One region of the Croceicoccus sp. Ery15 genome, then DNA from elsewhere that is predicted to be linked to it. Evidence: riboswitches for the same ligand, from Rfam matches in the RefSeq annotation. Region 1 holds a riboswitch; the other holds the start of a gene.
The links. A riboswitch is a leader RNA that binds a small molecule or an ion and turns the genes downstream of it on or off. The one in region 1 is predicted to bind cobalamin.
Positions count from the first base shown of each region.

Region 2: another riboswitch for cobalamin. It lies ahead of LOZ77_RS03500 (TonB-dependent siderophore receptor); the one in region 1 lies ahead of LOZ77_RS16445 (TonB-dependent siderophore receptor).

Region 1 is NZ_CP087588.1:3,367,974-3,378,375, reverse strand. It holds gene LOZ77_RS16485 (zf-TFIIB domain-containing protein) at 275-508, opposite strand; partial or broken gene LOZ77_RS16480 (IS5 family transposase) at 1,071-1,816, shown strand; gene LOZ77_RS16475 (DUF305 domain-containing protein) at 1,789-2,325, shown strand; gene LOZ77_RS16470 (hypothetical protein) at 2,450-2,617, opposite strand; gene LOZ77_RS16465 (helix-turn-helix domain-containing protein) at 2,614-2,799, opposite strand; gene LOZ77_RS16460 (transposase) at 3,366-4,124, shown strand; gene tnpB (IS66 family insertion sequence element accessory protein TnpB) at 4,121-4,474, shown strand; gene LOZ77_RS16450 (IS66 family transposase) at 4,547-6,082, shown strand; cobalamin riboswitch at 6,830-7,033, shown strand; gene LOZ77_RS16445 (TonB-dependent siderophore receptor) at 7,209-9,140, shown strand; gene LOZ77_RS16440 (hypothetical protein) at 9,152-9,706, shown strand; gene LOZ77_RS16435 (cobalamin-binding protein) at 9,708-10,402, shown strand, end outside.
Region 2 is NZ_CP087588.1:686,711-697,112, forward strand. It holds gene lpdA (dihydrolipoyl dehydrogenase) at 1-57, opposite strand, end outside; gene odhB (2-oxoglutarate dehydrogenase complex dihydrolipoyllysine-residue succinyltransferase) at 86-1,312, opposite strand; gene LOZ77_RS03485 (2-oxoglutarate dehydrogenase E1 component) at 1,369-4,203, opposite strand; gene sucD (succinate--CoA ligase subunit alpha) at 4,304-5,194, opposite strand; gene mdh (malate dehydrogenase) at 5,263-6,225, opposite strand; cobalamin riboswitch at 6,446-6,690, shown strand; gene LOZ77_RS03500 (TonB-dependent siderophore receptor) at 6,775-8,631, shown strand; gene LOZ77_RS03505 (ABC transporter substrate-binding protein) at 8,631-9,455, shown strand; gene LOZ77_RS03510 (iron ABC transporter permease) at 9,452-10,402, shown strand, end outside.

The DNA of each region.
Region 1 (10,402 bases):
TCTCGCGCGCACGGAGGCTTACTTCGTAGAGGCCCTTCTAGAAAACCAAGAAAGCTAGGGGGAATTAGTGAGGCTGGAGCGAATGCAGCCGTATCAGAAACGTCCTGTCCTGTCCTGTCGAACGAGAGACGAACTTCACAATCTGACAATTCTGAATGGCCTACGCCCAAGCGCCCGGTCGGGGATGCAATGCGTACCCATGCCGGCGTACAGCTGAAAATACACTTTGACAGGTGTGACGAAATTTGGCGCTTGGGAGTTGGCTACAGGATGTTCAGTCGAACAGTTCCTCAAGGAAGCTCTTCTTGCGCTTGCGCCCTGAATGACCGTGCGAGGAATAACTTCCGCGATTTCCAAAGTCGTGCGAAGGAGATGTAGGCTGTGCCGGTGCCCGCGAGGGGGCGGGCTGCGCACTACGTTCGATGATCTTGTCCAGCTCCCCGCGGTCGAGCCAGACGCCCCGACATGTGGGGCAATAGTCGATCTCGATGCTCGAACGTTCGCTCATAACCAAGGTGGTTCCATCCACTGGGCAGGTCATCCGGCCATTTGCTGCACTCATCTTTTGTGTCCTTTCACGGGCTCTCGGCCTGTGAAATGGTAACTGGATATGGAATTCCAACTGCTACCGGAGACCCGGCACACAAGATCGGTACCGATCGATCATCCGCACAAACGGCGTAAAGGGGCATCAAGCAATGTGTAAGCAGCCCTTGGCAGAACTGTGCGTGAAGCAGCCCAGATAAATTATCTGAGATCTAATTTTCGTAGTTTCGCTCAAGCTTTCGGCCGGACGTTTGTGCCGTACTGAACGTAATCGGTATCCTCTTAAAAAGCGGAGGTTCTGCTTTCGAGCGTCTTTACTCTTCATCCGGATGTCCGGAATGAGGGCGCATAGCTGTCCGAGGGCCTCTGGGCCGTGAGCTGCCGTATAGCTATAGGCGGCTCGAATGGGTTAACTGCTAGGTTTCGTGGACAAAGCTTGACTGTGGACTCGGACCTTGATTCAAGGCTGGCTTTTGGAGGCAGCCTTGGGCGAGCGGATTGGCGTTACGGACGAAGAGTGGGAAGTGATCGGGCCGCTGCTGCCACCTGAGCGGGGTCGTGGCTGCCGTCCGGCGCAGGACAACCGCCCCTATTTCGAAGGCATGATGTGGATCGCGCGGACCGGAGCGCAGTGGCGTCACCTGCCGGATGAGTATGGCAAGTGGAACAGCGTTTTCCGGCGCTATCGACGATGGGTTACGACCGGCGTGTTCGATGCCATGCTGGAGACGCTGGCGGAACTGGCGGGGCGCGACACAGCCGCCGACATGATCGATAGCACCGTGGTCCGGGCACATCATTGTGCCGTCGGCATAAAAAGGGGACTCAGCAAACCGAGGCGCTTGGCCGATCGCGCGGCGGCTTCACCACCAAGCTCCACGCAAGGTGCGATGCCAGAGGCTTGCCCCTCGGCTTCGTGCTGACACCGGGGCAAGCGCACGATGTGCAGGGCTTCGCACCGCTGTTCCGCATGATAACTGACCGGATCGAGGCCTTCCTGGCTGATCGGGGATACGATGCCGATGCGATCCGCGAAGAGATTGAGGCGGCGGGCGTCGAGGCGGTGATCCCGGCCAAGGCGGGCCGGCGTAATCCCGCCGCGCATGATCGCGCGAAATACAAGTGGCGCAACCTGATCGAGCGACTGTTCAATAAACTCAAGAACTGGCGACGCGTTGCGACCCGCTACGACAAAACCAAGGAATCCTATCTCGGCTTCGTCGCGCTCGCCTCAGTCAAACTCTGGATACCCTTTGTCCACGAAACCTAAATACGTACGAGCTCGATCACGTATTCTGGAGCGAGACCCGCTTCTGGATGACTTTTGTGATGGGCGGCATGATGATGATCGTAATGCTTCTCTTCATGTGGGGCATGTACAAGGACAAGACCAAGAACTTGATCATCCTGGGCGTCGGTGCCCTGACCTTCGCGGTGGCGCTGTGGCTGGTTCGCAGCCAGGCGACCGTCAACGATGAAGAATACATGGCAGCGATGATCCCGCATCACTCGATCGCCGTTCTGACAAGTTCGCGAGCAGAGATCACCGATCCGCGTGTTCGCAAGCTCGCAGACTCGATCATCGAAGCGCAGGTCAAGGAAATCGCCGAGATGAAGATGCTGATCGAAGACATCGAGACCAATGGTGAGATGGGAGATGGCACCCCTCTCCCGGCACGGACTACCGACCTGACCCCGGAACTCTTGGAGGAGGCCGAAAAAGCGCTCGAGCGCCCTGTAGGGCCGGACGTACGTGAAGAGGTCAAGTTGGGCGACTGATATTCTTCGAACCGTGGTCGGACGGATCAGTGACAGTCATCCCGACGACCGGCAGCTTTTGGAGATCGACTGCAGTTTCGTGAATGACCGATATTGGGGCGCGTAGCTGCCATAGCCAGAGAGCCTAGGATCGCTGCGAAAGCGCAATCACCAATCTGGCGGCCAGCGCTTCTTCTGCGTTTGCACGCCGCGCTTTGATCTTCGAGACCAGCTGACGTTTGGAATGATCTGGCATGCTCACGATTGCGGCAAGCACCACAGCTTTCAGCAAGTCAGGATGCGCCGTAATCATATAGCGGTCCCCGGTACCTGATCGGCAGGACGACGTAGCCGCTCAACCAGCGAGCGCAGGCTGGCTGTGAGCACGAGGGTTGCGCTCCCCATCTTGATGATCTCGATCTCGTCTCTGGAAATGAGCACATAGAGTGTGCTGCGTCCGATCCCGAGATAGCGACAGGCTTCGGGTACGCGCATGGCGATCGGTTCGATGGCCTGGGGCCCGCATTGCTCGCAAGGATGCTCTGTCGTGCTCGCAGATGGCATAGCCGTCGATCCTTTCATCTTTCGGGTGATGACGGACCGACCTTGGGAAGCATGGAGGGAACAGGCCGGCCCGCCATCAGCACTGAGTATCGATCGATTAGGGCACCCTGCGCCACATGACGTTCCTACGCCGCAGCTGTCGTTCTTTCGCCGCAGCGCAGAGGCGTGGGGGCAAGCACTCCAGTCAAATGCACCGATGCTCATCGGGACGGCGAAGGACGTCCGGGCGAAAGCGGGTTACCGAACGAAAACAGCGCAGAACGCCAAGCGCCGTCGCCAATCTGTTTGATAGCAAAGAACTTTTTGAAATTAGCGCCGCAGGGGCAATATGGGTGCCGTCGCATATTACTGAACGAAACCAACCACCTGCGCCCCGACCGACGGCGGCGCTTTTATCTCGCCCTCATTTTCTTTCTTCGTAAGCGTCCGGTTTCGGCACCTGAATTCCGGGGTGCAATTTTCGTCCATCGGGTGTTCTCCTGGTGGCCGGAGGTTGCATGGCTGGTCTTTCCCATTTTGATAATCCTGCGCGGCGCGAGTGGTGGTCGGTGCATGTCGAGGCGTGGCGCCGCAGCGGCTTGTCGCGGCGCAAATACTGCCGTGTGCACAAGCTGACCGAGACGACTTTCGTGCGCTGGCTCGACGTGCTGACGGACAGGAAAACGGCCAAGATCCGGGTCGAACGCGGGGCGGCCGAGCGTCGACGCAAGCGCAGCCGCAAGGGCGGCAAGCTGACGACCGACCGCCGCAACCAGGCAGCGCAGGCGTACTGGGCGATGCATGTCGAGGCGCTCGAATGGAGCGGAATGACGGTGCGCGAGTATGCGGCAGCGCTGGCAATCTCGCGTCATAGCCTCGCGCGCTGGCGCGATCTGCTGGCCGAACGGGAGGTTCCGGTCGACTGGCGGGCGCGGCTGCATCCGAGCGCGAGGCCGCCAATAAGCAGCGCTGCTAGTCCTAGGACTAAGGACAGGCTTAGTCCTAATAATCTGCCGCGAGTTGCAGATGCGGGGTTGACCGGCGGCGCTTTGCGTGGGCCCGAACAGGCGGACCGGGTGCAGCGCCGCAGCTTCAGCGAGGACGAGAAGCGCGCGATCGCGATGCAGACGCTCGAGCCTCATGTGACGGTCTCGCAGGTTGCGCGGCGGCACGGGATCGCGGCTTCGCTGCTGTTCCGCTGGCGCGCGCAGCTCGGGCTTGGAGCGAGCGAGAATGTGCGTCTGGTGACGGTGCGGGTTGAGGAGAATGGACGATGATGCTGCTTCCGGCAGGTACGAAGGTGCATCTGGCGCTGGGTCATACCGACATGCGCAAGGGGATCGATGGGCTCGCAACCATGGTGCAGGAAGTGCTCAGGGAAGACAGCTTCTCGGGTCACCTGTTCGCGTTCAGGGGGCGCAATGCGCGCATCATCAAGATCCTGTTCTGGGACGGGAGCGGGCTGTGCCTGTTCACCAAGAGGATGGAGCATGGCGGGTTCGTGTGGCCGAGCGTGCACCAGGTGGGCGAGAGCATAGTGCTGTCTTCGGCGCAGCTGGCGATGCTGATCGAGGGGATCGACTGGCGGCGTCCGGAGCAGCAGTGGAAGCCGCGAAAAGCGGGCTGAAAAGCTGCCGGAAACCCGCGCAAAACCGGCAGAAAAGCTTGAGAAAATGCGGTCTTCGTGGTAGCAGAATCCATGCGGCTCGAACTCGACAATCTGCCGTCCGATGTCGGTCTTCTGCACCAGCTGGTGCGCGACATGGCAACGTTGGTCGAGACCCGCGATGACGAGATCGAGCGCCTTCAGGCGATCATCAAAAAGCTCCAGCGCATGCAGTTCGGGCGCCGCTCCGAGCGGCTCGATCCCGACCAGCTGGTCCTGGGTCTGGAAGACCTCGATGCCGATATCGCCCGCATCGAGGAGCACCGTCCGGTCATCGCTGGCGATGCCGATGCGGTCAGACGGCGTGCGCACCGCGTGCCGCTGCCCGATCATCTGGAGCGCGAAGAGGTAGTGATCGACGCGCAGCACGAGGCCTGTCCGTGCTGCGGCGGTGCGCTTCATAGTATGGGCGAGAGCGTCTCCGAGATGCTCGACTGGGTGCCAGCAAAGCTGCGCGTCATCCGTACAACGCGACCCAAATATGCCTGCCGTGCATGCGGCAGCCTCGTTCAGGCTCCCGCTCCCGAGCGCGTGATCGCAGGCGGGCTGGCAACACCTGCACTGCTGACGCAGGTGCTGGTAAGCAAATACTGCGACCATACCCCGCTCTACCGTCAGTCGCGGATCTTCGCCCGTCACGGCGTTGATCTGGCGCGTTCGACGCTTGCTGGATGGGTCGGCGGTGCATGCTGGTGGCTCGGAGCCCTGCACGAGCGGCTGTGTGCCGAGGTGTTCGCCAGCGATCATCTGTTCGCCGACGATACGCCGGTTCCGGTGCTCGATCCGGGGCGCGGACGGACCAGGACCGGGCGCTTGTGGGTCTATGCCCGCGAACAGCGCGGGTGGGGCGGGCCTGCACCACCTGCGGCGGTCTATCTGTTCGCGCCTGATCGCAAGGCCGAGCGTCCGCTCGCCCATCTTGAGCGCTTCAAGGGTGTGCTGCACGTCGATGGCTATGCCGGGTTCGAGCGCCTCACGGCGAAGGGCGACATCGTGCTTGCCGCCTGCTGGGCGCATACGCGGCGCAAGTTTTATGACGTCCATCAGCAGACCGGCTCGCCGGTGGCGGAAGAAGCGCTGCGCCGGATCGCGGATCTCTATGCAGTTGAGGCGAAGGCGCGCGGTCGTTCTCCCGAAGACCGCCTTGCATGGCGCCGGTCGCTCAGCGCGCCGCATCTGGCCGCGTTCAAGCTCTGGCTCGAGGCGCAGCTGGCGCAGATCCCGCGCAGCAGCACGCTGGCCGATGCCATCCGCTATGCGCTGGCGCGCTGGGCCGGCCTCAGCCGGTTCCTTGACGACGGGCGCGTCGAGCTCGACACCAACCCGGTCGAGCGGGCGATCCGTCCGGTTGCGCTTGGACGCAAGAACCACCTGTTCGCAGGCTCCGATGGTGGCGGTCACCGCTGGGCGGTGATCTGCTCGCTGATCGAGACGGCAAAGCTCAACAAGGTCGAGCCATATGCCTGGCTCAGTGACGTCCTGACCCGCATGATCGACGACCATCCCGCCAACCGAATCGATGAACTGCTGCCGTGGAACTGGGCGCTTAGTCATCGCGCTGACGCCTGACGTGCAAGCACCGGACGCTGACCTTTCTTCAAATCAGACGCTTACGGACAAATACCCCACGCCGATTACGCCTGCAAGCGGAGTGCATCGCGACTGTATCCGGCGCTGCCAGCGACCTGCAGTGATAGCGTTGCGAGTGTGCTTCTGATTAGCAACCAAGCTGCAAAGTTTCTGTAGCGGCAGTGTCTAAGAGCGTCGCTAAATGATGCAACGCCAAGGCAGCGCAACGACGCGATCATCGCACACCAAGCGCCAGATATTCGGATTACGAGCGCACACGGGATACTCGACGATTGGTTGCAGCCACGCTCGTGGACGGCCTATGTGTCAGCTTCTGGGTCAATAATGTTGACGCTTTAATGTCGTGGTTTAGGGTGGGTGTGCGACGGTCGGCTTTTAGGCCGCGCATTCAATATAGAGGACATTGAACCGGCGACGAAGTTGGACCGTATGCGATCTGTCCGGCTTGCGCATTAGAAACTAAAATGCTGCCGTACGGCTTCCGACACCATTCGCGATATTTAAGAAAGGGTTGAGAATCGATCTCAGACGAAAGCGAAAGCTGGTGCCAATCCAAAGGTCGACGGATCAACATCTGGGCATTTCAGTTGGTGACCTAAACAGATACGATGGATTAAGTCCACCTACCCCCTAAAACGGCGACCATCGTCTTGCTGCGTTGCTCTGGAACTGCGCGCTTGCCGCTCATTCGACCAAAGTCTATGAGACGAGCGTCGGCAGAATCAAATGTCGATAAAGCGTGCCGGTAACGGGAACGCAGTGAGGTCTCGATAGGCCAATTCTGCGGCTGTCCCTGCAACTGTAAGCGGCGAGCGCGTAACATGGGTGGGGTTGGCTCCACAACCACTGGGCGGCAATTGTCGTCTGGGAAGGTATGTTTCGTGCGACAACCCGTGAGCCAGGAGACCGACCGGCGCGTGTCGCTCTTGCCGGGCTCATGGGATTGGCCAGGCGCGAAACGAATTTCGTCCGGGCGACGAGTAGCGGTTGGAGCCGCATCGGCAGGACTGCCGGGGGATGCACGCGTCCGTCCCTAGCAGTCTCGTCGACCGCACTCGTGCGGACGCTCCGGCCAAGTCGCCCGGCGCCCCGGAAATTCGTTCTCATGAAATACATTCACCTGTCGCTTCTGTCTTCCGTGCTTCTGCCGGCTCCATCGCTCGCTCAGACCATCGATCCCGCTGCCGATCCAGAGACATCCAACACCTCGATCGTCGTCACCGGGAACCGCGCCACCGATCCCATGCCGCTCGACCGGATCGGCGGATCGGTCACCGTCCTCGACGAGCAAATCCTCGACCGGAGGCAAGTCCGCGAGGTGTCCGACGTGCTCCGCGACGTCCCAGGGGTCGCGGTCGGACGGGTTCCCGGTCAGACACAGCTTCGGTTGCGCGGTGCTGAAGCCAACCATACGCTCGTCCTCGTTGACGGGATCGAGGTGTCGGATCCCTATGCCGGCGAGTTCGATTTCGGAACGCTTATCGCCGACGAGGCTTCGCGGATCGAGGTGCTGCGCGGACAGCAGAGCGCGATCTACGGGTCGGACGCGATCGGCGGCGTCATCCAGTACATCACTCTCGACGGCCGCGATGCGCCCGGGGCGGTCGCGCGGATCGAAGCCGGTTCGTTCGGCATGGTGAACGGTGCTGCCCGGATCGCTGGATATAGTGGCGATCTCGACTACGCGCTGTCCGCCACACTCAATACCACCGATGGCACGCCAGGCGCCCGGAACGGCACGCGCGATCTTGCGAACGACAGTGGTGCGGTCTCGCTGAAGACGACGTTCGCGCCATCAACCAATGCACGCCTCACTGGTGTATTACGCTACGCGCGCACCAATGCCGAATTCAACGACAGCGATTCCGATCCGGGAAGTCCGACCTTCGGATTCCAGGTCGATAGCCCCGGCAACCGCTTCGAGAACGAGGCTATCTATGTGCTCATCAGGGGCGAGCTAGACTTGCTCGACGATCGCTGGACCCAAGCGTTTTCGGCCCAGATCGCGGATACCCGGCGCGACGGTTTCGCTTCGACTGGACGCAGCTATGGCAGCGAGGGCCAGAGGTTGAAAGGGTCCTACGATACGACGTTGCGTATCGAGGCTGGCGGTCTGACCCACCGGGTCACGGCGGCTCTCGATGTCGAACGCGAACGCTTCCGTAACACCGATCCGACCGGCTTCGCATTCACCGGTCGCCGACAGATCGACAATGTCGGTCTCGTCGGCCAGTATGCGATCGATCTCGGAGACCGAGCGAGCGCGTCCGCATCCATCCGCAGGGACTGGAACGACCAGTTCGCCGATACAACCACGTACAGGCTTCAGGCGAGCTATCGGATCGCTGCGGCTACGCGAGTGCGCGGGGCCGTCGGATCGGGGGTGAAGAACCCCTCGTTCTACGAACTATATGGGTTCGTGGACGGCCGTTTCATCGGCAATCCCGACCTCAGGCCCGAGAAGTCGAGCGGATGGGAGATCGGGATCGACCAGTCGCTGTTCGGTGAGCGCGCTTCAATCGGGGTCACCTATTTCGAGAGCGAACTGGACGAAGAGATCTTCACTTCTTTTCCGCCCCCGAACTTCGTCGCCAGCCCTGGCAATCGCGATACCGTATCCAAGAGAAACGGCGTCGAAGTGTTCGGCGAGGCGCGCTTCGCGGAAGCTTGGCGCGTCAATGGAGCCTACACCTATCTGCGTTCCCACGAGGATGGCGCGCGCGAAGTGCGGCGGCCCTCCCATACCGCCAGCCTGGCTGTCGACTGGCGCGCTCCCAAGGATGCCGGAGGGGTCACGCTCGTTGCGCGCTACAATGGAGAGACGATCGACAGCGCTTTCATCGATCCCTCGTTCGTGCCGGTTCGCGTGCAACTGGACGACTACTTTCTGCTGAACGTCAACGCCGACGTGAGGGTGATGGATAATGTCGAGCTGTTCGGCCGAGTCGAGAATTTGACGGCCGCCGATTACGAGGATGTCTTCAGTTTCGCGACGCCCGGACGCTCGTTCGCCATTGGCGCGCGCGCGCGTTTCTAAGGAGAATTTCGATGACGGATGAAATGATAGCAAAGTCCGACATTGCGAGGTTCGCATGGCCTGTCACACTTGCCTTGGCGACGGTGGGCGGATCGCTGGTTGCCGCCTGCATGATGCCGTTCGTGGCTGTTACGATCGTGACCGCCGCGACCATGCGCCGCTCGCTCGCGTTAACGACGATCCTCGCGATCTGGGCGACCAACCAGTTGCTGGGGTTCACCGTCCTCGGCTACCCGCACACGGGATATGCGTTCGCCTGGGGCGGTGCGCTGGGCATCGCATCTATTCTCGCCATGCTCGCCGGTGCCATCATCATGGGAGAACAAAACGAGCTGAGCACCCTTCGGACATTTGGCGCCTTTCTGATCGGCTTCGCTGTTTACGAGGCTGCGCTATTCGGGTTTGCTTTGGTGGTAGGCGGGACAGAGACTTTCACGATGGCGATCGTGGGACAGATCTTCGCGAACGATGCATTATGGTTCGCAGGACTGTTGTTGGCGTCCTGGCTCCTCGCCAGAGCCGCTCCCACGCTATTCGGACCTTCTCCGCGAATACGGTTCGCCTGACATGGCGCAGCCGCGCATCGTGTCCCTCCTGCCGAGCGCGACCGAAATCGCCGTCGCACTCGGATTGGGAGAGAGCCTCGTCGGTCGCTCGCACGAATGCGATTATCCGCTTTTCGTAAAGGCATTGCCGGTCGTCACGTCGACCAGACTCGAGAAAGGACTGACGTCGCGGCAGATCGACGACCGGATCCAGGAAATCGTGAGGCAAGGACTGTCGGTATACGAAGTCGATACCGCGCTTCTGCGGGACTTGCGGCCCGACCTCATCTTGACCCAATCGCAATGCGCGGTCTGCGCGGTCACCCCTGCCGATCTGGAAGAAGCACTCGGCGACTGGATCGGAACCGCCCCGACGCTGCTGTCGCTGGCACCCGATACATTGGAAGATGTATGGAGCGATTTCGCTAAGGTCGCCGAAGCGGCGGGAATTCCCGAGCGTGCATCATCGGTCGTCGGTGACTTGAAGGAGCGGATGTCAGGGCTATCCCGAAGTAGCGCGGAGAGGATGGATCGCCCGCGTGTCGCCGCGATCGAATGGATCGATCCGCTGATGGCCGCAGGAAACTGGGTACCCGAACTAATCGAGGCGGCCGGCGGTCACCCATTGTTCGCGCGAGCCGGAGAACATTCCTCGTGGCTGAATTGGGACGACTTGATTGCCGCCGATCCCGATCTGATCGTTGCGATGCCCTGCGG
Region 2 (10,402 bases), 950 kb from region 1:
CACATATCCGCCGGGTCCGGCGCCGATGACGATTACGTCGAAGTCAGTTTCAGCCATGATTTCAGTCTCTTTTGTCGTCTGGCTCTCAAAGGTCGATCAGCAGGCGCGTCGGATCCTCGATCGCTTCCTTGATGATCTTGAGTGCGGTCACAGCCTCACGCCCGTCAATGATACGATGGTCGTATGACAATGCGATATACATCATCGGCCGGATCTCGACTTTGCCGTTAATGGCGACAGGGCGATCCTCGATCCGGTGGAGGCCCAGCACGGCGCTCTGCGGAGGGTTGATGATCGGGGTCGACATCAGCGATCCGAACACGCCGCCGTTGGAAATGGTGAAGGTACCGCCCTTCATGTCTTCCATCGTCAGCGTGCCGTCCTTGGCGCGGGCACCGAAATCGGCGATGTCCTTTTCGATCTGGGCAAAGCTCTTCTTGTCTGCATCGCGCAGGACAGGAACGACCAGCCCGTTGGGAGCCGACACGGCGACCGACACGTCGACATAGTCGTGGTAGAGGATTTCATCCCCTTCCATCTGTGCGTTGACGGCGGGAACATCCTTCAGCGCAAGGCAAGCTGCCTTGGTGAAAAAGCCCATGAAGCCCAGGCGCACGTCGTGCTTCTTGGCAAACAGATCCTTGTACTTCGCACGCGTTTCCATGACGGCGGTCATGTCGACATCGTTGAAAGTGGTCAGTAGCGCGGCCGTGTCCTGCGCGCTTTTCAGGCGTTTCGCGATGGTCTGGCGAAGGCGCGTCATCTTCACGCGCTCGACATTGCGTCCGGCTGAAGGTGCAGCGGCGGGGGCAGGGGCGCTGGTCGATGCGGCGGGCGCATCTTTCTTTGCCTTGGCTGCGGCCAGCACGTCTTCCTTGGTCAGGCGACCATCCTTGCCGGTGCCCTTGATGGTCGCAGGGTCGATCCCGTGTTCCAGCACCGCACGGCGCACGGCGGGAGAGAGAACGACCGCATCGCCCTCGCCAGCCGGTTCTGCTGCCGGAGCAGCAGTGGGGGCGGGGGAAGCGGCAGGCGCGGCATCTGCCTTGGCGGCAGGCTTGGCGGCAGTGCCCGAACCTTCCTCGATCGTGGCGATTAGCGCGCCGACTTCGACGTTATCGCCTTCGGCCACCAGATGTTCGCCCATCACCCCAGCGACGGGCGAGTTTACGTCAACCGCGACCTTGTCGGTTTCAAGGCTGCAGATCGGCTCGTCCGCGGCAACGGCTTCCCCGGGCTGCTTCAGCCATTCGCCGACGGTCGCTTCGGTGATCGATTCGCCCAGTACGGGGACCTTGACTTCGGTGCTCATTCCAATGTCCTTTACGGTATTTCTTCGGCCTCAGAAACTGGGGCTGGGGCTGGGGCTCATTTCTTGTCCGCGGCGATCATGTCTTCGATCGACAGGCCGAGCGCATCGGCGACCAGCGCCTGCTGCTGCGCGACATGGCGAGAGGCAAGGCCCGTTGCGGGCGATGCCGCCGGTTCGCGGCCCGCATAACGCGGACGCGAAACGGATGCCTCGGCTTCGGCCAGTGCTTGTTCGATCTGACTTTCGACGAAGAACCAGGCGCCATTGTTGCGCGGTTCTTCCTGACACCAGACGACCTTTTTCAGGTTCTTCATCCGGCTCATGCGCAGGGCAAGCGGTTCGCCCGGGAACGGATAGATCTGCTCGATCCGGACGATGCTGGTATTGTCCAGCCCCGCCTTGTCACGCGCTTCGATCAGGTCATAGGCGACCTTGCCCGAACACAGCACCAGACGTTCGACCTTCTCGTCGGGAATATCGGTGGTGTCCGATACGATCCGGCGAAAGTGCGATTCGCCCAGGAAGTCTTCCTTGGCCGATTTCGCCATCGGATGACGCAGCAACGACTTGGGCGTCATGATCACCAGCGGCTTGCGGAAGCTGCGAAGCATCTGGCGGCGCAGAACATGGAAATAGTTCGCAGGCGTGGTGATGTTGCAGACCTGGATATTATCGCCCGCGCAAAGCTGCAGGAAACGTTCCAGACGGGCAGAGGAGTGTTCTGGCCCCTGACCTTCGTAGCCGTGCGGCAGCAGCATCACGAGGCCGTTTGCGCGCAGCCATTTGGCTTCGCCGGCTGCGATGAACTGGTCGATCATGATCTGCGCGCCATTGCCGAAATCGCCGAACTGCGCTTCCCACAGAACCAGCGATTTGGGATCGGCCAAAGCATAGCCATATTCAAAACCCAGCACGCCATATTCGGAGAGCGGGCTGTCATAGACTTCGAAATGGCCATGCGGCACATGGCAGAGCGGAATATATTTCTGCTCGGTTTCCTGATCGACCCATACGGCGTGGCGCTGTGAAAACGTGCCGCGACCCGAATCCTGCCCCGAAAGACGGACGGCAAAGCCCTCTGCCAGCAGCGAACCGAAGCCCAGCGCCTCGGCCGTGGCCCAGTCAAAACCTTCGCCATCGGCGAACATCTGGCGCTTGGCATCCAGAACGCGGTTCAGCGTCTTGTGGATCTTCACATCGTCGGGAACGGTGGTGAGGGTCCGACCAAGGCTGTCGAACAGCTTCGGTTCAATACCTGTGGTCAGGTTGCGACGCGCGGTTTCGGGGTCTGCCGGCTTGTTAAGGCCGGTCCAGCGACCGCCGAACCAGTCGGCCTCGTTCGCCTTATAGCTCTTGCCCGCCTCGAACTCTTCTTCCAGCTCGTGGTGAAAGGCGTCTTCCTGCCCCTTCAGATAGCCGGGCTCGATCACGCCTTCTTCTTCAAGTCGCTGGGCATAGAGCGCGCTGACACCGGGGTGCTTGCGGATCTGCTTGTACATCAACGGCTGGGTAAAGCTGGGCTCGTCGCCCTCGTTATGGCCAAAGCGGCGATAGCACCACATGTCGATCACGATATCGCGACCGAAACGCTGGCGATATTCGATGGCCAGCTTGCAGCAGAAGGTGACCGCCTCGGGATCGTCGCCATTGACGTGCAGGATCGGTGCCTGAACGCCCTTGGCCACATCCGACGGGTAAGGTGAAGAGCGCGCGAATTGCGGGCTGGTCGTGAAACCGATCTGGTTGTTGATCACGAAATGGATGCAACCGCCGGTATTGTAACCGCGAATGCCCGAAAAGCCGAGGCATTCCCACACGATCCCTTGTCCCGCAAAGGCCGCGTCGCCATGGATCAGTACGGGTAGGACCTGCTGATGCTTGCCTTCGCCGATATCGTCGCGGAACTGCTGTTGCGCGCGAACCTTGCCCAGAACGACAGGGTCGACCGCTTCGAGGTGCGATGGGTTGGGCACAAGGCTCATATGCACCTTTACCCCGTCGAATTCGCGGTCGGTGCTGGTGCCGAGGTGGTATTTCACATCGCCCGAACCGCCCACGTCTTCGGGATTGGCTGAGCCGCCTGAAAATTCGTGAAAGATGACCTTGTACGGCTTGCCCATCACATTGGCGAGGACGTTGAGGCGGCCGCGGTGGGCCATGCCATAGACGATTTCGCGCACGCCCATGGCGCCGCCGTATTTGATCACCGATTCCAGTGCTGGAATCATCGCTTCGCCGCCGTCGAGGCCGAAACGCTTGGTGCCGACATATTTCTTGGCGAGGAACTTTTCGTACTGCTCGCCGCGGATGACCGCGCCAAGGATCGCCTTCTTGCCCATGATGGTGAAGTCGATCGACTTGTCGGCGCCTTCCATGCGTTCCTGCAGGAAGCGGCGCTCTTCCACATCGGCGATGTGCATATATTCAAGGCCGACCTTGCCGCAGTAATTCGCGCGCAAAATCTCGACCAGCTCGCGCACGGTCGTCCACTCAAGACCGAGATTGCCGCCGATATAGATCTTGCGATCAAGATCGTTCGGGCCGAACCCGTGCCATTCGGGCGTGAGATCCTTGGGCAATTCACGATGCGACAGGCCCAGCGGGTCGAGTTCCGCCGCCATATGGCCACGCACGCGATAGGTGCGGATCAGCATCATGGCGCGCACCGAATCGTCGGCAGCCGCCTCGATCGCCTTTTCGTCGATCGGCGCGCCCTTTTTCTTGGCCGCTTCCTTCAACGCCGCCTTCATCCCCGTGGGATCGAGCGCCTGCGTCAAATCGTCGAAGCCGTCCGCGCCCGTCAGTGGCCAGCTCTTGCGCTGCCACGACGGTCCGGGCTGGGCCACATCGGGCTCCAGTTCGGGAAGGAAGGTCTGATGCTCTTTGCCCATGGGTTTCTTCCGTGGTTGCCCGCAAATGGTGCGGGGCTTGAAATTCGGGTGCCTTGGCCCGCTTCCTCCTCCCCAAGGAAGCAAGCCTCAGCGGATCAGGTCAGGCGAGTTCCTTGAGGAGCCCGTCAAGCGTTTCGCCCAGCAGCGAGGGCGAGGGCGAGACACGGATGCCAGCCTCTTCCATCGCAGCGATCTTGTCTTCGGCGCCGCCCTGGCCGCCCGATACGATGGCGCCCGCGTGGCCCATGCGGCGTCCCGGGGGAGCCGTGCGGCCCGCGATAAAGCCGACCATCGGCTTCTTGCGGCCCTTCTTGGCCTCGTCCTTCAGGAACTGCGCAGCTTCCTCCTCGGCCGAGCCGCCGATTTCGCCGATCATGATGATCGACTTGGTCTCGTCATCAGCGAGGAAGAGTTCGAGTACGTCGATGAAATTGGTGCCGTTCACCGGGTCGCCCCCGATGCCGACCGCGGTGGTCTGGCCAAGGCCGATGTTCGAGGTCTGGAACACCGCTTCATAGGTGAGCGTGCCCGAACGCGACACGACGCCGACCGAGCCCTTCTTGAAGATGGAGCCGGGCATGATGCCGATCTTGCATTCGCCGGGCGTCAGCACGCCGGGGCAGTTGGGACCGATGAGGCGCGACTTCGAACCCTGCAGCGCGCGCTTTACGCGCACCATGTCGAGCACGGGGATGCCTTCGGTAATGGCGACGATCAGTTCCATTTCGGCATCGATCGCTTCGAGGATCGAGTCGGCAGCGAACGGCGGTGGAACATAGATGCACGAAGCGGTGGCACCGGTCGCGGCCTTGGCCTCTGCTACGGTGTCATAGTTGGGCAGTCCGATATGGGTCGTGCCGCCCTTGCCGGGGGTCACGCCCGCAACCATCTGCGTGCCATAGGCCAGCGCCTGTTCGGTGTGGAACGTGCCGGTGGCACCGGTCATGCCCTGAGTAATGACCTTGGTATTCTTGTCGACGAGAATGGACATTTAACGCTCTCCTTGCAGGGAGGGGCGGGCGACGCAGCGCATCGCCCGAAAAGAATGGATGGGCGCGATCAGGCCAGCGAGCCGTCGAGGCCCTTGCAGGCTTCCAGCAGTTCCTCGACCGCATCGACCGAGACCTTGAGGTTCTTGGCTTCTTCGTCCGAAAGTTCGATTTCGACCACGTCCTCGATACCCTCGGCACCGATTACGGCGGGGACGCCGACATACAGGCCGTCAACGCCATATTTGCCTTCGACATAGGCAGCGCAGGGCAGGATGCGCTTCTGGTCGCCCAGATAGGCTTCGGCCATGGCGATCGCGCTGGTCGCGGGTGCGTAATAGGCCGAACCGGTCTTGAGCAGGCCGACGATCTCGCCGCCGCCCGAACGGGTACGCTGCACGATTTCGTCCAGACGGCCCGCATCGACACCCTTGATCTTGGCAAGGTCGCCAACTGGAATGCCGCTGATGGTCGAGTAGGAGAGGACCGGCACCATGGTGTCGCCGTGGCCGCCAAGAACGAAGGCGTTCACGTCTTTCACCGAAACGCCGAATTCCCAAGCAAGGAAAGTGGCGAAACGCGCCGAGTCGAGCACGCCGGCCATGCCGACGACCTTGTTGTGCGGAAGGCCGGAGAATTCACGCAGCGCCCACACCATCGCGTCGAGCGGGTTGGTGATGCAGATGACGAAAGCGTCGGGTGCGTTGGCCTTGATGCCTTCGCCGACCGACTTCATGACCTTGAGGTTGATGCCCAGCAGGTCGTCGCGGCTCATCCCCGGCTTGCGCGGCACGCCGGCGGTGACGATGATGACGTCTGCGCCTGCGATATCGGCATAGTCATTGGTGCCGGTGATGTTCGCGTCGAAACCCTCGACCGGGCCGCATTGCGACAGGTCCAGAGCCTTGCCCTGCGGCATGCCTTCGGCAATGTCGAACAGGACGATGTCGCCCAGTTCCTTCTTCGCGGCCAGATGGGCGAGCGTGCCGCCGATCATGCCCGAACCGATGAGGGCGATCTTCTTGCGTGCCATCGACTCTCTTCCTCTTCTTCTTCCCGTGGGTGCGCCCGCCAGAATTTACGAAGATGGGCGCTGTTTCGGGCAAGTGCCGTAGGCCCCGAAATAGGTGATTGCAACCGGCAAAAAAGAGGGCGGGCGGATTATCTTTGATAAGAGTTCGCAATATCAATAAACGCGGCAAATTGCAGGTTTAGTCTTGCCGCGCTTGCCAAGTGCGCGGCTCGTGGCTAAGCGGCGCGCCATCGTTATGGGTTGGCTGGCCGCACGATTATGTCGCGCGTCTGGCCCTAAGAGGGAAGATCGGTGCGCCGCGACGTGCATGAAACGCGCGTAAAACGGCAAAACCGGCACTGCCCCCGCAACTGTAACCGGTGAGCGTCCGCCAATCGTGCCACTGGTCCCGAAAGGGGCCGGGAAGGCCGGCGGAACGCGGTGATCCGGAAAGTCAGGAGACCTGCCCGTAACGGTCGTTCGAGCCAGCGGGCGGGGTGTACCGAAGGCATCGGATAGGCGCGCGTGCGTCTTCCGACAGGAGCGACATTCGTTCTTGTCGGAGGATTTATGCTTTCTTATTTCCGTATTGCCGTGTCCACCCCTGCCATTGCCAGTGCTGCCATTGCCAGTGCTGCCATCGCCGGTGCTGCCATTTCCGCGCCTGCCGCTGCGGAAGAGGCGATTACCGTCACCGCGACGGGCCTTGAAACCTCGCTCGACGATACCGGCCAGCCCGTAACCATCATCGAATTGCCCGAAATCCAGGCGATCCAGGGGCCTGACCTTGCCCGCGTACTGCAACGCCTGCCGGGTGTGACGATAAGCCGCAATGGCCCAGCGGGCAGCTTTACCGGCGTGCGCGTCCGCGGCGCGGGGGCAGAGCAATTGCTGGTGCTGATCGACGGAGTGAAAGTGGGCGATATGGGCGCGCCGGGTGGCGGGTTCGATTTCGCCAATATGCTGGCGGGCGATGTCGAGCGTGTGGAACTGCTGCGCGGCCCCAATTCGGTGATCTGGGGGTCGGATGCGATGGGCGGGGTAATGAACCTGACCACGCGGCAGACCGGCGGCATTGCGGCCAGTGCCGAATATGGCGCGTTCGACACCGCCTATGCCACGCTGTCGGGCGGGATCGTGACCGGGCGTGTAGAGGCAGGACTGACCGGCAGTTTTTACGATTCCGACGGATTCAGCGCGGCCGATACCGGAAGTGAAAAGGACGGTTTCCGCCAGTGGCAGCTTACCGGTCGCGGCCGGTTCAACCTGTCCGACAGCTTTTCGCTGACTGCCAATGGTCGCTATGCCGACGGGCGGCTGGAACAGGACGGCTATCCCGCGCCGCTTTATGCGTTTGCCGATACCGATGATCTTCAGGATACCGAGGAATATTCGGGCCGCATCGGTGCCGATTATACCGGTGACAGGCTGACCCTGCGCGGCGGCTATGCCATGTCCGATACGACGCGGCTTTATACGGGCGAAAGCTATGGCGATTATCCCTATGAAACCAAAGGCCGTCTGGAACGCGCCGAATTGTTCGGGCGCTATGCAATCGCCGGCAATCTCGGCGTTGATTTCGGGGCTGACCGCGAATGGATGAGCTTTGAGGATTCGGGCAGCGACCGTTCGACGACTCTGACGAGCGGGCATGGCCAGTTGTCATGGACCGGCGCGGCGCTGAAACTGGCGGCCGGGGTGCGCTATGACGATCATGAGCTGTTCGGAGACGAATGGACATTCGGGGCCAATGGCGCGTTGGAACTGGGCGCGGGGCTGCGGCTGCGCGCGTCCTATGGCGAAGGGTTCAAGGCACCGACGCTTTACCAGCTCTACTCCTTTTACGGCGACGAGGGACTGAGCCCCGAACGCAGCAAGGGCTATGATCTGGGGCTGGAAAAGGGGCAGCGCGACGGGCCGTTCTTTGCTTCCGTCTCGCTCTATCGCCGCGACAGCACCGGGTTGATCGACTTCGACCTCGTCAATTCGGTCTATTACAATATCGGCAAGGCTCGTGCGCAAGGCGTGGAACTGGAACTGGCGGCGCGACCCGACAGCAATCTGCGCCTCGGCCTGGTCTATTCCTATCTGGAAACCGAGGACCGGACCGAAGGTGGTGCTTATGAAGGCAATGACCTCAACCGCCGTCCCGGCGATGCGGTGACGGCCAGCATCGACTGGACATCGCCGGTCGGGCTGGCGCTGGGCAGCGACGTGCGCATGGTAGGCGACAGTTTCGACGATCGCGGAAACGTCACGCGGCTTGACGGCTATGTCACGGTGGATTTGCGCGCCGCCATGCCGCTGGGTGACAATCTGCAAATCTTCGGCCGGATCGAGAACCTGTTCGATACGGGGTACGAGACGACCGCAGGCTATAATACGGGCGGCGCAGCGGCCTATGGCGGGGTGCGGGTGAAAATCTGATGATGATTCGGGCGGCAGTCGTGTGGGCGGGGGCAGCGATGCTGTCCGCCTGTGCGCCTGCCACCCGGCATGAGCAGAAAGATGCGCCGGTCATCGTATCGCTCAACCCCTGCACCGATGCGATACTGGCCGAAATCGCACCCGGTCATCTTGCCGCGATTTCGCATTACAGCCACGATCCGGCAGGGTCCTCGATGCCGCCGGATCTTGCCGCCCGCTTTCCCGCCGTTTCCGGCAATGCAGAGGAAGTGGCTGCGCGACGGCCCGATATCGTGGTCGCCGCCATGTTTCTGCCCCCCGCGACCGAACAGGCTTTGCAGCGCATGGGCATTCGTGTGGTGAAGACCGGCTCGATCGCCAATGTCGATGATGCCATCGCGCAGGTCCGCGATCTGGCGTCGCTGGCGGGAGAGGTCGCGGCGGGAGAGCGCCTGGTGCAGCGGATCGAAGCCAGCCTGACTATTCAGGGCAATGTCGATCCGGTTCCCGCGCTGGTCTGGCAATCGGGCGGTCTGGTGCCGGGCGAAGGCGTGCTGATCAGCGATCTTCTGACCCGTGCGGGCTTTACCAACTGGAGCGCGGGGCGCGGTCTTGGACAGGGCGCAATCCTGCCGCTGGAGCAAGTGTTGGCCGATCCGCCTCCGCTGATCATCGCGGCTGGAAAGGGCGGCGAAGAGAACCGCAAGCTGCGCCATCCGGCCCTGAACGCATTGCACGATACGCGCCGCGTCGATTTCGACCCCAAGCTGCTTTATTGCGGCGGGCCGACCATTCCGCTCGCGATGGCGCGGCTGACCGAAATCCGCGCAGAGGTGGCGCCATGAACCGGCTCAATGCGTGTTTGCTGGCGACGCTTGCGGTGGCCTTGCCCTTATCCCTGCTGGCGGGGCGCATATGGATCGCGCCGTGGAGCGATCCTGTCCCCAATGCCGCGATCATCCTTGCCGAATTGCGCCTGCCACGCGGGATATTGGCGCTGGTCATCGGCGCGGGTCTGGGCGGCGCAGGGGCGGCGATGCAGGGCTATTTGCGCAACCCGCTGGCCGATCCGGGCCTGTTCGGCATCGCGCCGGGGGCGGCATTTGGCGCGGTGATGGCGCTGTTTCTGGGGATTGCCGCCGTGCCATTCACCCTTCCGGCCTTTGCCTTGGCGGGAGCGGCGGGGGCGATGGCGCTGTTGGCGGTGATCGCGGGGCGTACCGGCGGAATCGCGCTGTTCACTTTGGCAGGGCTGATGATCGCCAGCCTTGCGGGTACGCTGACCAGCCTTGCGATCAGCCTGTCGCCCAATCCGTTTGCCATGTCGGAAATCGTGACTTGGCTGATGGGCGCGTTGACCGACCGGAGCTGGGCCGACGTATGGATCGCCGCGCCTTTGACCCTGACGGGGCTAGTGGTGCTCTATCTCTGCGGCCCGTCGCTCGATGCGATGATGCTGGGCGAAGAAGCCGCGCTGTCGCTGGGTGTCGAGGCTCGTCGGCTGCAATGGGCCATCGTTGCCGGCATTGGCCTGACCATCGGGGCTGGCGTGGCGGTTGCGGGGATCGTCGGCTTCGTCGGGTTGATGGTGCCGCATATGGTGCGCCCCTTTACCGATCGCCGTCCGTCGAGCCTGCTGGTGCCGGGCGCACTGGCCGGGGCCTTGCTGGTGCTGCTGGCCGATACAGTTTGCCGCGTGCTTCCGATGGCAGGCGAATTGCGGCTGGGAATCGCCCTGTCGTTACTGGGCGCACCGTTTTTCCTTGGCTTGCTGTTGCGGCTGCGACGAGGT